Regions from separate parts of the Streptomyces sp. NPDC052701 genome, predicted to be linked through region 3. Evidence: riboswitches for the same ligand, from Rfam matches in the RefSeq annotation. Region 3 holds a riboswitch; each other region holds the start of a gene.
The links. Region 3 has a riboswitch for cyclic di-AMP ahead of AB0L29_RS17875 (LysM peptidoglycan-binding domain-containing protein). Riboswitches for the same ligand answer to the same signal wherever they lie in the genome.
Positions count from the first base shown of each region.

Region 1: linked by a shared signal. The riboswitch ahead of AB0L29_RS04940 (transglycosylase family protein) and the one ahead of AB0L29_RS17875 (LysM peptidoglycan-binding domain-containing protein) in region 3 are both predicted to bind cyclic di-AMP.
Region 2: linked by a shared signal. The riboswitch ahead of AB0L29_RS14225 (LysM peptidoglycan-binding domain-containing M23 family metallopeptidase) and the one ahead of AB0L29_RS17875 (LysM peptidoglycan-binding domain-containing protein) in region 3 are both predicted to bind cyclic di-AMP.
Region 4: linked by a shared signal. The riboswitch ahead of AB0L29_RS16400 (C40 family peptidase) and the one ahead of AB0L29_RS17875 (LysM peptidoglycan-binding domain-containing protein) in region 3 are both predicted to bind cyclic di-AMP.

Region 1 covers NZ_JBFATO010000002.1:408,723-412,652, forward strand. The annotation lists gene AB0L29_RS04930 (cytochrome P450) at 1-372, shown strand, start outside; gene AB0L29_RS04935 (transglycosylase family protein) at 592-1,626, shown strand; cyclic di-AMP (ydaO/yuaA leader) riboswitch at 1,820-1,988, shown strand; gene AB0L29_RS04940 (transglycosylase family protein) at 1,993-2,715, shown strand; gene eno (phosphopyruvate hydratase) at 2,962-3,930, shown strand, end outside.
Region 2 covers NZ_JBFATO010000010.1:46,351-50,280, forward strand. The annotation lists gene AB0L29_RS14220 (SGNH/GDSL hydrolase family protein) at 315-1,100, opposite strand; gene AB0L29_RS14225 (LysM peptidoglycan-binding domain-containing M23 family metallopeptidase) at 1,470-2,438, opposite strand; cyclic di-AMP (ydaO/yuaA leader) riboswitch at 2,443-2,603, opposite strand; gene AB0L29_RS14230 (alpha-galactosidase) at 2,938-3,930, opposite strand, start outside.
Region 3 covers NZ_JBFATO010000014.1:40,030-43,959, reverse strand. The annotation lists gene AB0L29_RS17880 (polyprenyl synthetase family protein) at 97-1,107, opposite strand; cyclic di-AMP (ydaO/yuaA leader) riboswitch at 1,710-1,866, shown strand; gene AB0L29_RS17875 (LysM peptidoglycan-binding domain-containing protein) at 1,872-2,708, shown strand; gene AB0L29_RS17870 (HAD family hydrolase) at 2,773-3,585, opposite strand; gene AB0L29_RS17865 (GNAT family N-acetyltransferase) at 3,828-3,930, shown strand, end outside.
Region 4 covers NZ_JBFATO010000012.1:111,215-115,144, reverse strand. The annotation lists gene AB0L29_RS16410 (alpha/beta hydrolase) at 1-273, opposite strand, end outside; partial or broken gene AB0L29_RS16405 (urease accessory protein UreD) at 404-1,139, opposite strand; cyclic di-AMP (ydaO/yuaA leader) riboswitch at 1,631-1,837, shown strand; gene AB0L29_RS16400 (C40 family peptidase) at 1,841-2,314, shown strand; gene AB0L29_RS16395 (ATP-binding protein) at 3,023-3,481, opposite strand; gene AB0L29_RS16390 (helix-turn-helix transcriptional regulator) at 3,696-3,930, shown strand, end outside.

The sequences.
Region 1 (3,930 bases), on a different contig from region 3:
GACGGCCCCGTGGAGCTGGCCACCTGGCGGTTCGCCACCCAGCCGGTGACCATCGGCGGGCAGGACATCGCCGCCGGCGACCCCGTCCTCGTCGTCCTCGCCGCCGCGGACCGGGACCCGGAGCGGTTCGCCGACCCCGACGTGCTCGACCTCGGACGCCGCGACAACCAGCACCTCGGCTACGGCCACGGCATCCACTACTGCCTGGGCGCCCCGCTCGCCCGCCTGGAGGGCCAGACCGCGCTCGCCACGCTCCTCACCCGGCTGCCGGACCTGCGCCTGGCCGTGGACCCGGCCGAGTTGCGCTGGCGCGGCGGGCTCATCATGCGCGGACTGCGCACCCTGCCGGTGGAGTTCACCCCGCCGCGCTAGGCCCTGTCGCCGGACTCCCGCCGTCCGGCCGGAGGGCGGCCCCTCCCATACCCGCCGTACCAGCGCAAACGTGTCACACGTTCATCTCTGTGATCTCCATGTGATCTGCACGGCATGAACTTGTGACAAGTGATCGTATGCCTATACGTTCACCCATCAGCGTGGCGTGCCTGCTCGACCCGCCACGCCGGTCACTGCTGTCTTGGGAAAGGTCTCCCCATGCTCTCCGGGAACGGTCGTCACCGCCGCCCTCGCCAGGCTCCGGCTCTCCTCGTCGCGGCCGGAGTGACCGGCTCCGCCATCGCGATCCCGCTCCTCGGGGCCTCCGGCGCCAGTGCGGCCGACGGCACGACCTGGGACCGGGTCGCCGAGTGCGAGACCGGCGGCGCCTGGAGCCAGAACAGCGGCAACGGCTACTACGGCGGTCTGCAGGTGACCCAGGAGGACTGGGAGGCCTACGGCGGTCTCGACTACGCCGCGAGCGCGGACCAGGCCAGCCGCTCCCAGCAGATAGCCGTCGCCGAGAGAATCCTCGCCGACCAGGGGGTCGGCGCCTGGGGGACCTGCGGGCTGACCGCCGGGCTGGACAAGGACTCGACCTCCGTCGACATCGACACCGGGGTGGCGGACGACGCGTCGGGAACCTCCGGTTCGTCCGGTTCATCCGGATCGTCCGGACTGCTCGGGGGGGCCGGCTCCACCGGCTCCTCCCGTGCGTCCGGTTCCCCCGGTTCGGCGGAGGACCCCTCGCCGTCCCCCTCGTCCCCGTCCGACGGACCGTCGAAGAGCGCGGACGAGAAGTCAAAGTCCGGCAAACCGTCCGGTTCTGACGCCGACTCGGACTCCGGCGACAGCGGTTCGCCGCGCCCCGACGGCTCGCCGACGGCCGGCCCGGAGGGCGGCGACCCGGCCGACTCCGGCCGGACCGACGGCTCTTCCGCGCCGGCCGACACCGGGACGACCGGCTCCGGCCGGCACCGCGGCCCCAGCGCCCAGGAGACCGCGGAGGAGGGCCGCGCGGCCGCGTCGGCGGGCCGGCACGCCTCGCGCGGGGAGGGTGCCTCGCGCGGCGCGCTGGGCGGCTCGTACACCGTGCGCGAGGGGGACAGCCTGTGGTCCATCGCCGACTCCCTTGACCTCAGCGGCGGATGGCAGGCGCTGTACGAGGAGAACGAGAAGGTGGTCGGCGCGGACCCGAACCGGATCGTCCCCGGTCAGGACCTTGAGGTCGGAGTCGAACCGGGCAAAAAGTAGCGTAGTGACAGCGGGAGTTCACGTCACGGTTCGCGCTGAATGTCCCATATAAGTGCGGTGAGAGATAGATCTCAGAAGCCCTGATCGTCTTTGAAATTCCGCGGATCGCGTGTCTACGGTCGTGACCGTTCGCCACCGCGAGCCCCGGCTGCCGCAACGCCGAATCCTGCCAGCGGCCGTCCGGGAACAGTCGTCGCGTCAAGCGCCGCAGGCAGGAGCGGGGGACCCAAGGTAAGTGCCGGGCCCAGCACTTGGGGCTGGATCCGGCTAGGGGTGAAGCCGTGTCCCGCAAGGGGCGCGGCCGGGCAACTCAACCGGCCCGAACCCGACAGCTCACCTCGCAGGCGTCGGTGAGGGGATCCATCCATGCTGTTTTCCGGCAAGGGCAAGCACCGTCGTTCGTCCAAGGCCACCCGTGCCATCGCCATGGCGGGTGTCGCCGGCGCCGCCGTCGCCGCCCCGCTGATGGCGGCCGGCACCGCCTCCGCCGCCACCGCCTCCGAGTGGGAGGCCGTCGCCCAGTGCGAGTCCGGCGGCAACTGGTCCATCAACACCGGCAACGGCTACTACGGCGGTCTGCAGTTCTCCGCCTCCACCTGGGCCGCTTACGGCGGCACGCAGTACGCGGCCACCGCCGACAAGGCCAGCAAGGCGCAGCAGATCGAGATCGCCGAGAAGGTCCTCGCGGGCCAGGGCAAGGGCGCCTGGCCGGTCTGCGGCAAGAACCTGTCCGGCGCCTCGTACGACGGCGGCTCCGCGGCGGCCGGCTCCTCGCAGGGCGCCGGTTCCACCGAGACCCGTCAGAGCGAGCCGCAGGCGGCCTCCCGCTCCGCCGAGCGCCCGGCCCAGAGCCAGCAGACTCAGCAGAGCCAGCCGACCCGGCAGAGCCAGAAGACCGTCACCACCCCGACCGGCAAGAAGGTCAAGAAGGGCGACGGCGAGTACAAGGTCGTCAAGGGCGACACCCTCAGCTCGATCGCCGCGGAGCGCGACGTCGAGGGCGGCTGGGCGAAGCTGTTCGAGCTGAACAAGGACATCGTCGAGGACGCCAACCTCATCTACCCGGGCCAGCAGCTGCACCTGAAGTAAGGCGCGGCCCCGGGCCCGCCCCCGTCCCCGCGGACTCCCCGCCCCGGTGCGCGTTCCCCGTGCGCGCCGGGGCGGAGTCGTGCGCGGGAACGGGCACACCCTTTTGTTCCGAGCGGAAACAATTTACCCTCTGTTCTGTCCGACAGATGGGTGACCGGCTGGCCGATTACCCGGAGCCGGTTAGGCTCGTCTCGCAGAGCCATCGCGGTCCTGCTCACCCGCGTCACATCCAAGAAGGAGATGCTCGTGCCGTCCATCGACGTCGTCGTAGCCCGGGAAATCCTGGACTCCCGAGGCAACCCCACGGTCGAGGTCGAGGTCGGCCTCGACGACGGCAGCACGGGTCGTGCCGCCGTCCCGTCCGGCGCCTCCACCGGCGCCTTCGAGGCCATCGAACTCCGCGACGGCGACTCCAACCGCTACCTGGGCAAGGGCGTGGAGAAGGCCGTCCTCGCCGTCATCGAGCAGATCGGCCCGGAGCTGGTCGGCTACGACGCCACCGAGCAGCGCCTGATCGACCAGGCCATGTTCGACCTGGACGCCACCGACAACAAGGGCTCCCTCGGCGCCAACGCCATCCTCGGCGTCTCCCTCGCCGTCGCCCACGCCGCCTCCGAGGCCAGCGACCTGCCCCTCTTCCGCTACCTGGGCGGCCCGAACGCGCACCTGCTGCCGGTGCCGATGATGAACATCCTGAACGGCGGCTCGCACGCCGACTCCAACGTGGACATCCAGGAGTTCATGATCGCCCCGATCGGCGCGGAGTCCTTCTCCGAGGCCCTGCGCTGGGGCGCCGAGGTCTACCACACCCTCAAGAAGGTCCTGAAGAGCAAGGGCCTGGCCACCGGCCTCGGCGACGAGGGCGGCTTCGCCCCGAACCTCGGCTCCAACCGCGAGGCCCTCGACCTCATCCTCGAGGCGATCAAGGAGGCCGGCTACACCCCCGGCGAGCAGATCGCCCTGGCGCTGGACGTGGCCGCCTCCGAGTTCTACAAGGACGGCGTGTACGTCTTCGAGGGCAAGGAGCGCTCGGCCGCGGAGATGACCGAGTACTACGCCGAGCTGGTCGAGGCGTACCCGCTGGTCTCCATCGAGGACCCGCTGTTCGAGGACGACTGGGAGGGCTGGAAGACCATCACCGCCCAGCTCGGCGACAAGGTCCAGCTCGTCGGCGACGACCTGTTCGTCACCAACCCCGAGCGCCTCGCCCGCGGC
Region 2 (3,930 bases), on a different contig from region 3:
CGCGGCCCTGCGTCTGACGGCCCCGCTGGACGGGCTCGCCGTGCGGCCGAGGTCGTACGCGGGTGCGGGGCCGCGGGCTCGGGCCCGGGCGCGGTGCCGCGGACCCGGGCACGGTGCTGCGGACACGGGCACGAGCGCGGGCGCAGGCGCGAGCGCGAGCGCGGGCGGACGAGGCGCTCGCTCGCGGACCGGGTCCGGAGCGGGAGGAGGAGTCGACGGCACCGCGGCGGCGACCTGCGCCTGCGGGAGGGCCCCGGCGCCCGGCCGCGGGCCGCGCCGGGCGTCCTGCGGCGCGGCCCGCGGCCGAGGGCGTCTCAGGCCACCGCGGCGATCCGCATCTTGATGTCGTCCGGCGACAGCGCCCCCTTGGCCGTCACGTGGTCCCCCGAGGACTCCCCGCGCAGCCGGCGTCCGATCCACGGCACCAGGTACTCCCGCGCCCACTGGACGTCGTCCCGGCGGATCTCGAAGGCGCCGCGCACCGGCAGCGGCGGCCAGGGCTGCTCCGGGTCGGCCGGGACCTCCAGGCCGAGCACCTGCCCGGCGCGCAGCGCCACGCGCGTGTGCCCCTCGGGCGACAGGTGCAGCCGGTCGGTGTCCCAGGCCCGGCGGTCCTGGATGCTCCTGAGGGACCACAGGTCGAGCACCGGGCAGCCGTACCGGTCGGCGATGGCCCGCACGTGCCCGTTGTACGTGGCGATCTTGCCGCGCAGGTGCTTGAGCACGGGCACGCCACGGGTGTCGAATCCGGTGGTCACCATGACGGTGCCGGCCGTCGCGGCGAGCGCGGCCACCGCCCGTTCGAAGCGCTCGGCCACCTCGTCCGGGTCGGTGCCCGGGCGGAGGATGTCGTTGCCCCCCGCGCAGAACGAGACCAGGTCCGGGGCGAGTTCGACGGCTCTGGGAACCTGCTCCTGAACGATCTGGTCGAGCAGCCTGCCGCGCACGGCGAGGTTCGTGTACCGGAAGTCGCCTTCGGGCCTGCGGTCCGCGAGCAGCACCGCGAACCGGTCGGCCCAGCCGACGAACGCCCCGTCGGGGCCGGGGTCGCCGACGCCCTCGGTGAAGCTGTCCCCCACCGCCACGTACGACCCGATCACTGATCTGCTGTCACTCTTCGAATCGTCTGCCACAGCAGCACATGATTCACCGTGGAATGTGACCTACGCGACCGTAGGCAGGGATTGACGCGCGGTGAGATAAGCCACGCCCAAAGTCTTCCCCAAGCCGGGAATACGGCGGCCCGGCGGCGCCGGTGCGGCGACCGCGCCCGGACGTCACGGACACGGGGGCGGCTCCGCACGGTCCGGCGGGCGAAGTGCCCCCGCGCGTAAGGCTCGGGGCCGTGGCGCGGGAGCCGGCTCCGTGGCCGGGCCGCCGTTTCCCGCCGGCGCCCCGGTGCGCCGAAGGCCGGGCCCCGGGATCGGGGTCCGGCCTTCGGCGGCGTGCCGGGCGGGTGGCCGCGGGGGTCAGCCGAGGGAGACGCCGTGCGAGCGGAGGTAGGCGACCGGGTCCACGTCCGAGCCGTAGTCGGGCGTGGTGCGGATCTCGAAGTGCAGGTGCGGTCCGGTCGAGTTGCCGGTCGAGCCGGAGAGGCCGACCTGCTGTCCGGCGGTGACGGTCTGGCCGGCCGAGACGGACAGCGAGGACAGGTGGGCGTACTGCGCGTAGTAGCCGTCGTCGAGCTTGATGACGACCTGGTTGCCGTACGCGCCGGCCCAGCCCGCGGAGACGACCGTGCCCGCGGCGACGGCCTTCAGGGGGGTGCCGGTCGGGACGGAGAAGTCGACGCCGGTGTGGTAGCCGCTGGACCACATGCTGCCGGCCACCTTGTAGCCGGTGCCGACGCCGCCGGACACCGGCGCGGTGTAGCCGCCGGCCGCGTCGGCGGTCCCGGCGCTCCGGCTCACGGCCGCGGCCTGCGCGGCGGCGGACGGCGCGGCGGACGGCTTCTGCGCCTTCTGGGACGACGGCTTCGCGGACGGCTTCTGCGCCGGCTTCCCGGACGAAGGCTTCGCCGCGGCCGAGGAGTTGGCGGAGGAGGACGGCTCGGCCGTACCCGCCGCCGCCTTCTCGCCGATCGACAGCTTCAGGCCGGGGTGGATCAGCGACGGGTCGTCGCCGACGGCCTCGCGGTTGTCCGCGTAGAGCTTCTTCCAGCCGCCGTCGACGTCCTGCTCGTCGGCGATCTTTGCCAGGTAGTCACCGGCCTTCACGATGTACGTGCGCACGTCCGCGTCGTTCTTCCCGGCGGTCTTCTCCCCGGTCACCGGAACGGACTGGACGGCCTTCTCCGGCGCCGACTGCGGGGTGGCGGCGTGGGCGTCGACGGCCCCCAGCAGCGGGAGGGCGAGTACGGCGCCACCGGTTCCGGCGACGGCGATGGACCGGGTGAAGCTCTGGGTCTTCGAACGGCGGTGCTTACCCTTTGCGGGCATGACGAATTCCTCTCCGGCGCCTGCGAGGTGAGCTGTCGGGTGCGAGCTGGAGATGCCCGGCCGCGCCGAGGCGCGGCTTAACCCCAAGCCGTTCCGGGAACCGGAACAGGCGTCGTACCTGTGGGTCCCCCGCTCCTGCCGTACACGGGTCAGTGGGTGCGGGCTCCGGGCGGCGGCAGGATTAGGCGTCCGTCCGGATCGGTGGCGAACGTAAGCGAACAGGACGCGCAGGGACAAGTTTGCGATTGCCCGCGCCTGCGTTTCCGGTGATTTCCGCGGACATTCCACGGTGACCCTGCGTGGATTCCGGATCATTCACCGTCCGCAAATCCCCAAGAAAAACACCTTGATTACGTGAGCATGACGGCAACGCATCGTCACGAATATGAGCCTGCTCACGCACTCGGCCCCATCTCCCCTATTTCCGGGGCACGTTATATCGAAGTTCTCTATTCGGACAGATCGGCCACTTGCCGCGAACCGCTGCGGGAACGCCCGGTCACCGGCGCCGCAGCCGCACCACGGCGGCGTCGAGGTCCCCGCGCAGCCCGGTCCGCAGACCGTGGTGCACCAGGACCGCACCCCGGTGGATTTCTCCCGTTTCGCGGCATTCGTACGACGCCGTCGGGTCGAGGCCGCGCAGCCTGAGCGCCGCGGCGGGCTCCCCGTGGCGCTGCGCCTGGAGCCAGGCGAGGACGACGGTCTCGTCGCCGAGGACGTACTGCACAGCGCTCAGCCCACCCGTCGGGGGGCGCAGCCGGTACAGGTCGCCGCGCTGCACCACGGGCCGGATCTCCTTGTAGAGCTCCACCCACTCGCGCGCCTCGGCGAGCTCTTCCTCGGTCCACCGGGTCAGGTCGCCGCCGAGGCCGAGCACCCCGGCCATGGCGCTGACGAACCGGAACCGCAGGGAGCTGGACCGGTGGTTGAGCATCGCGTTCGGGCTGTCGGTGACCCAGGCCGCCATGACCCGCGCCGGGTGGATCTGGCTGAAGCCGTGCTGGATGGCGAGCCGGTCGAGCGGGTCGGTGTTGTCCGAGGTCCACACCTGGTCCGTACGGCTCAGCACGCCGAGGTCGATCCGGCCGCCGCCGCCCGAGCAGGATTCGAAGGCGACGCCCGGGTGGGCCGCCCGCAACCGGTCCAGCAGGGCGTACAGGGCGCGGACGTGGTCCACCCACAGCCGCTGCGGATAGGGGTCGCCGGGCCAGCCGGCGTCGGTGAAGCAGCGGTTGAAGTCCCACTTGACGTAGTCGACCGGGACGCCGGACAGCAGCCCGTCGAGCCGCTCCCACAGGTACTCCCGGACGTCCTCGCGGGCCAGGTTGAGCACCAGCTGGTTGCGGAACTCCGTGCGCACCCGTCCCGGCTGGAACTGCACCCAGTCCGGGTGCGCCCGGTACAGGTCGCTGTCCGGGTTGACCATCTCCGGCTCGACCCAGATGCCGAACTGCATGCCGAGGGCGTGCACGTGGTCGGCGAGGGGCCTCAG
Region 3 (3,930 bases):
CGACCCGTAGGGGTCGTGGGGGGACGCCGCCCGTTCCCCGTTCGTCCTCGTGAGATGGGTCACGTCCCGGCGCGAGGCGCCCCGGGACGGCGGGCCCTAGCCGGCCCGGTGCACCACCGCGTCGCACAGTTCCACCAGTGCCCCCTTCGCCGCGCACTCCGGCAGCGGGGCCAGCGCCGCCCGGGCCTCCTCGGCGTAGCGCACGGTGTCCCGCCGGGCCTGTTCCAGCGCCGGGTGGACGCGCAGCCGGCGCAGGGCCTCCGCGTGCCGGGCGTCGTCGGTCAGGTCGGAGTCCAGCAGCTCGCACAGGGCGACGTCCTCGGCCAGGCCCAGCCGGGCCGCCCGCTCCCGCAGCCGCAGCACCGGCAGCGTGGGGATGCCCTCGCGCAGGTCCGTGCCGGGCGTCTTGCCGGACTCGTGGGAGTCGGAGGCGATGTCCAGCACGTCGTCCGCGAGCTGGAAGGCCACCCCGAGCCGCTCCCCGTACTGGGTCAGGACGTCGACGACCGTCTCGTGGGCGCCGGACATCATCGCGCCGAACCGGCACGACACCGCCACCAGCGAGCCGGTCTTGCCGCCCAGCACGTCGAGGTAGTGGTCGACCGGATCCCGCCCGTCCTGCGGCCCCGCCGTCTCCAGGATCTGCCCGGTGACCAGCCGTTCGAACGCCACGGCCTGCACCCGCACGGCCTCCGGCCCGAGGTCGGCGAGGATCTGCGAGGCGCGCGCGAAGAGGAAGTCGCCGGTGAGGACCGCGACGGAGTTGCCCCAGCGGGTGTTCGCGCTGGACACCCCGCGGCGCACCTCGGCCTCGTCCATCACGTCGTCGTGGTACAGCGTGGCGAGGTGGGTCAGCTCCACGACGACGGCCGACGGCACGATCCCGGGCGCGTGCCGGTCGCCGAACTGTGCGCAGAGCATCACGAGCAGCGGCCGGAACCGCTTGCCGCCGGCGCGCACCAGGTGCTGGGCGGCCTCGGTGATGAAGGGCACCTCGCTCTTGGTCGCCTCGAGCAACCCTTCCTCGACAGCCGTCAACCCGGCCTGGACATCGGCTTCCAGAGCCTGGTCCCGCACGCTCAGCCCGAACGGCCCGACGACGGTCACGAGGGGTCTCCTGTCTGCTGGTGTCTACTGGCGATTACGCGGTTTGTCGATACGTCGCTGCCCTCACTCAAGTCAGCGTATCCGGTCACGTTTCGATCACTGCCAGCGCCCACTCCCCCGGTCGTGACGTCGCCCGACCGGGAACGGCCCTCCCGGGCCGGGGGTGTCGGATCACACACGGAGCGTCCTCGGCCGGCCGGCGGGAACCGGCCGGTGGAGCGGCCCGCCGGAAAGCGGCGACCCGCGCCCCGGGTCACGCCATATAGCCCCTATTCCGGCATACAGTCCATTTCTCCACCGTGCCCGATTTGACATAGAAAGCAATTGGAATTCCCCTTGGCGGGAAATGCACTTCGAGCTCACGATCAGTGAAGTAAATCACTCACGGTCCCCGCGTCCCGTCGCGCCGGACACCGCCGTTCCGCCTTTCCGGAAGCGCGAGTTGGGCTTGGCGACCGCAAAGGATCAAGTGCCCCATAAACCCCATGACAAGATCGAAGGGGGTTTTATGTGACGTCGGCACTTGTTCCCGACATGTGCTCTCGCATACGTTCCGGGCCTGCCGGGCGGACGCCGAATCCTGCCGCCGCCCGAGCCACCCGATGACCACTTCACTCACGTACGGCAGGAGCGGGGGACCCAGGCAAGCCGCCGGACCGGGCATCGCACCGGAACGGCTCGGGGTGAAGCCGCGCTCACGCGGCCGGGCACCTCCCGCCCGAACCCGACAGCTCACCTCGCAGGCGTCGGAGAGGAACACCGCAATGCCCGGACGAGGCAACCACCGCCGCCCCAGGACCAACCCCCTCATCCGAGGTGTCGTCGCCGCCGGCACCGGCGGAGCCGCCCTCACGCTCCCCCTCCTGGGCGCGACCGCCGCGAACGCCGCCCAGCCGCCCCGGATCGCGCAGACCACCGTCCAGTCCGCCGCCCAGGCGGTCCAGACGCCCCGGCCCCTGACGTACACCGTGGTCAAGGGCGACACGCTCTACCGGATCGCAAAGACCCACGACGTGCGCGGCGGATGGCGCCAGCTGTACGAGGACAACCGCGCGGCCGTCGGCGACGACCCGGGGCTGATCCACCCGGGCCTCGAACTCCAGGTCAAGACGGCGAAGGCGAAGGCCGGCGACACCGCCGGCACCACTGACGCCGAGGGCACCGCCGACACCACCGACGCCGAGGGCGCCGCGGACGCCCAGGCGGGCACGGCGGCCGGGCCGGCGGCGAAGGCCGCCGGATCCGTCGCCGACGCCGTCCCGGTCGCCGCGAAGACCTACCCGGACAACCTCGACGGCTGGATCCGCGAAGCGCTGGACATCATGGCGCAGCACGGGATCCCGGGGACCTACGAGGGCATCCACCGCAACATCATGCGCGAGTCCTCCGGCAACCCGCTGGCCGTCAACAACTGGGACTCCAACGCCGCCGCCGGCACCCCGTCCAAGGGCCTGCTCCAGGTCATCGACCCGACCTTCCAGGCCTACCACGTGCCCGGCACCTCGTGGGACCCGTTCGACCCGGTCGCCAACATCACCGCGGCCTGCAACTACGCGGCCCAGCGGTACGGCTCGATCGACAACGTCAACGGCCCGTACTAGGCCGCGGCCCGGGCGAGGCGGGTGCGGGCGGGCGCCCGCTCGCACCCGCCCGTACCCGACCGGGTCAAGAAGCGCCGAAGAGCCGCTCGAGGACGACGGCGATGCCGTCGTCCTCGTTCGACAGGGTGACCTCGTCGGCGACGGCCTTGAGTTCGGGGTGGGCGTTGGCCATGGCGACGCCACGGGCGGCCCAGTCGAACATGGGGATGTCGTTGGGCATGTCGCCGAAGGCGATGGTCCGCTCCGGGCCCAGCCCCAGGCGCTCGGCGGCCAGCGCCAGACCGGTCGCCTTGGTGATGCCGCACGGCTGGAGCTCGACGGTGCCGGGCCCGGACATGGTGACCGTAGCGAGGGAACCGACCACCGAGCGCGCGGTCGCCGCCAGTTCGTCGTCGCTCAGGCGCGGATGGCGCATCAGCACCTTGCTGATCGGCGCGCACCACAGGTCCTCGCGGCGCGCGACCCGCAGGGCGGGCAGCGTCGGGTGCGGCATCAGGTAGCCAGGCTCGATGAGCGTGAGCCCGTCGACCCCGTCCTGGTCGACCGCGGCGTACACCTCCCCCACCTCGGCCTCGACCTTCTCCAGCGCGGTCTCGGCCAGCTCCCGGTCCAGGGTGACGGACCACAGCAGCCGGTCCGCGCCGGCGTCGTACACCTGCGCGCCCTGCCCGCACACCGCGAGCCCTTCGCAGCCGAGGTCGTCCAGGAGCGGCCGTACCCTCGGCGCCGGACGTCCCGTCACCACCAGATGCCGGGCACCGGCCCGCGCCACCCGCGCGAGCGCGGCGAGGGACCGGTCGGAGAGGGTGTCGTCGCCGCGCAGCAGCGTTCCGTCCAGGTCGGTGGCGATGAGTGAGTACGGGGTGGGAGCGGCCATGATCAGAGAATACGGACAGCGCGCCCGTCCCATTCACCACGCGCGGGGCGCACACCGCTCCCCGGGGCGCGCGCCCGCGGGGCGGTTTCCGGCATCGCCGGGTACAGGCCGGTTGAAGGCCTCTGCACCACTTGGCGGCAACTTGCTCCGCTACCTACCGTCAGGGCGGTCCCGGGCGGTACCTTCCCTGTGTCCAGGGGGGACTTGATCGGGGGGTCGAGTTGAGCGGTGGACGCATTCGCGTGCTGAGGACCGGGGAGCTCGGCGAGGGGGACAGGGAGCGCTGGCGGGAGCTGCGCGCCGCGGCAGGAACGCCGCGCAACCCGTTCATGGAACCGGAGTTCA
Region 4 (3,930 bases), on a different contig from region 3:
CTTGGCGTAGTCGAGCGGCACGGTGACCCAGCCGCACTGGATCGGCTTCTCCAGCCCCCAGTCGGCGGGGCAGTCCCGCCAGTCGATGCCGGTCTGCGCGGCCCGGGCGGCGGCGATCGCCACGCCCCGTGCCTCGCGGTCCCGGCCGTGGCGGGTGTCCGCGCTCGCGCTCGCCGTGGGCGCGGACATCGCGCCGGCCACGAGCGCGGTCGTGACGAGCACGCCGGCCGAACCGAGCGCCGTCGCACGTCTCTTGGGTCCTGAATCCCTCAAGTGGGGCCTCCCCCTGGACTGTTCGATGAGTACCGGGGGATCCTTTCTGCTGCGGGGCTCCCGGGAACAGAGGGGGACGCCCTTCTTTGCCAATCCGATAAACGGATCGGCTCGTTCGCTCGCCGGAAGCTCAGCCGAGCACCGTGAGCGCCTCGCACGGCAGGCGGCGCAGCCGCGGGCCGTCCGGCGCCACCGCGGTCACCGGCGCCACCGCGGTCACCGGCGCCGCCGGACCGGCCGGCGGCACCACGGCGGTGCCCTCCCCAGCACCCGTGCCGGCGCCGGTTCCCCGGTGAACTCCGTCCGGGCAAGGACGAGTTGGCCGACGGCCCGGTGTCCCGCGAGCACGGCGGGCCCGTCCCAGCCGCCCGGGGCGCCGGGCCCGCGGGCCGGTTCTGGTCGAGGACGGTGCGCCCGGCGGTCAGCCGGGTGCCCGGCCGGCCGGGCCGCTGCCCGGTCCGTCCCAGTACCGGCTCCTCGCGCGGCACGAGACGGGCCGTGGCCCGTCAGGGCCACGCGCGTCGTGACGGACAGGTCGCTGCCGCCGGCGGGAGACCGGCTGCTCGGGAAGCCGGTGCGGTTCGGCCGCGCCGGCGACGGTGAGCCGAACGCCGTGACGGGCCCGCGCCCCGCCCTGCCCCGGCAGGGCGATGGCGGCGGCGGACGGCCCGACGCGCGGCCGGGCCCCCTCCGCCACGTCGGCCGCCACCGCGGAGCGGTCCGCTCGCGGCGCCGACCAGCACGGCCCGCGCCGGGCCGGGTGACCGGCCGTCGCCTGGACGTCGTCGGCCTGCTGGGCCGCATCGATCCGCGTCGCCCGGCGACGCCTGCCGCGGGCCGCGGGCCGCGCAGGCGCCGGCCGGCACGGCGACCGCCCCGCGCGACGCGCTCACCCCGATGCACCAGCGGGGCGGGACGACATGCGCGCCGCCGCCCTGACCCGCGCGCCGCGCGCTGCGCGGGCCAGGGCGGCGAGCGGCGCACCGCCCGGGTCACCCTGCCCCCGGACACCGGAATCTGACGCTCCCCCATCCCTGCGGTCACCTGCCGCGTCGGCGAGGAGTTCGGGGCGGCGACGAAACGGACCAAACGGCTTACCCCCTTCCGGACTAGCCACACCTACTGTTTTTGACCCCTCGCGGTTGCGCGAGACGCGCGGTCCCACGCCGGAATGAGGTATTCCGCCGCTGGTCCGGGGCTCCTCGGTCCCCTGGACGATGTCTCGAACGCCGAGGTGTCCACCCGAACGGATGAGTGGTGAGTAACAACACAAATTCCCGGTTGCGTTGGGTTTTTCGGACATCCATGGGTGAAGATCCGTGTCTGACGACAAGCCCCCGCCACCGCGGCGGGGCGGTCCGGGCGGACGCCGAGTCCTGCCGCCGCCCGGATGACCGGTCGACAGGAGTGGATCGGCAGGAGTGGAGGACCCAAGCACGACGGGTCGCCGGAGCGCCAGTTCCGAGCGGCCCTTGGGGTGAAGCCGCGAGTTCGCTCGCGGCCGGGCTACTTCGCCAGCCCGAATCCGACAGGTCATCCTTCACAGGCGGCTGACGAAGGGTTGCGCATGACTGCGCTCAATCGTGTCCCGTCGCTCATGGCCCGGGCCGGTACGGCCTCGGCCCTGACCATCGCCGCCGTGGGCGGCTCGATCGTGGCGCCCGGCTTCGTCTCGGAGGCAGAAGCCGCCTCGCCTGCGACCAAGGCACTGCAAGTCGCGGCCAGCAAGAAGGGTTCGCCCTACAAGTGGGGTGCCACGGGGCCGCGCAGGTTCGACTGCTCGGGGCTCACGCTGTACTCGTTCAAGAAGGCCGGCAAGAAGCTGCCCCGGACGGCGGCCCAGCAGTACAACAAGACCCGCCACATCTCCGCCAGGAGCCGCAAGGCGGGCGACTTGGTGTTCTTCCACTCGGGGAGCAACGTGTACCACGTCGGCATCTACGCGGGTAAGGACAAGATATGGCACGCCCCGAAGACCGGTGACGTCGTGCGGCTGCAGAAGATCTGGACCAAGAGCGTCTGGTACGGCCGGGTGAAGTGATCCCCTGGCGGGGCGGCGGCGCGCCGGGCGGCCGCCGCCCCGCCGGGGCGTGACACGGGCTCAGGCGGTTGCCTGTGCCCCCGTGACCGGCGCGTCCCAGCGGTGTCCCCGCACCGCGCGCAACGGGACACCGCTGGGACCCGCCGGCCGCGGCTTCGTGGAGTTCCTGCGGGATCCGCGCGGCACCCGGACGGACGTACAGATCCTCTTCGCCTTCCTGCTACAGCCCGCCCTCACCTCGGGCTTCGAGCCCTTCGGCGCGGTCCGGCGCACCACGTACGCGGCCGCGCGCCTCGCGGGCCGTCCTACGCGCCGCGTGGAGCCGGCCCGCGAGGCGCGCGGCACCGGGCCGGGCACGGAGCCGGCCCGCGCCGCCGTCGGGCTGCCGCCGTCGGGCTGCCGCCGACGGTGGTGCCCGGACCGGTGGTTCCGGGAGGGAAGCCGCGCCGTGAGGCGTCGGTGCGCCACCGCCGACGCGGGCCGCGCGGGCCGCGCGGCGCCCTGCCGGGGCGGCCCGCCCGCAGCGCCACGGCCGGGAAGCCCACCGGGGCGGGCACGGCCACGGCTGGCGCCGGCAGCGGCTGCCGCGGGGGCGGTCCCGGACCGGCGCCGGTACCCCTCGGGGCACGCCCCGCCGCGGGCATTGCCCCGCCCTGGGCATCACCCCGCCGCCCCGGCCCGGCCCGGCGGTCACGGCGGGACCGAGGCCTACGCCTCCCGCCGCCCCGCCGCGGGCACCGGCCGGGCCGGAACGGCCCACGGCAGTTCGATGGAGACCGTCTTGCCGCCCTCGCGGGTGGGGCGGACGCGCAGACTGCCGCCGCACTCCGCGGCCAGCCACCGGATGATCACCATGCCGCGGCCGTTGTCCTGCTGGACGGCGGCGGGCAGCCGCCTGGGGAAGCGCGGGTGGCTGTCGGTGACACCGATGCGCAGCCGCTCGTCACGGCTCAGTTCGACGTCCACCGTGAAGGTCGGCGACTGGCCGAGGGTGTGCTGGACGGCGTTGGTGGCGAGTTCGGAGACGATGAGCCGGACGGTGTCGGACACTTCCGTGTCCCGCGGCATGCCCCACTGCGCCAGCGTGCCCACCACGTAGGCGCGGGCCGCGGAGACCGAGGCGGGATCGCTCGGCAGAGTGAGGGATGCTTCCAGGTGGTCTGCCATGGCGACGTCGTCCCTTTCCCACGGGACCGTAGTCCGACACGGAGCGGATGGTTCGAGTACGGTCCCGGACTGGTGCTTCGCCCGCCAGACTGCCATCACCACACCGGCGAAGGACGGCGATCCACCAAGATATGCATATATCTGTCGCTCGATGCGGTGAACTCTGCGACGCGAGACCGTATTCGGGCGGCACGGAAGGAGTGGGGAGAAGCCCATGCAGCACGGTCCCGCGGTGCGCCGCCGGAAACTGGGCGCCGAACTGCGCGCGCTGCGCACCTCGGCGGGCCTCACCAGCGGTGAGGCGGCCCGGCTGGTGGGCTGGCACCAGTCGAAAGTGAGCCGGATCGAGACCGGCACGAGCGGGGTCAAACCGGCCGACGTGCGGTTACTCCTCGACGCCTACGGCGTGGCCGACACCCAACTGCGTGAACTGCTGCTGGTGTTGGCGG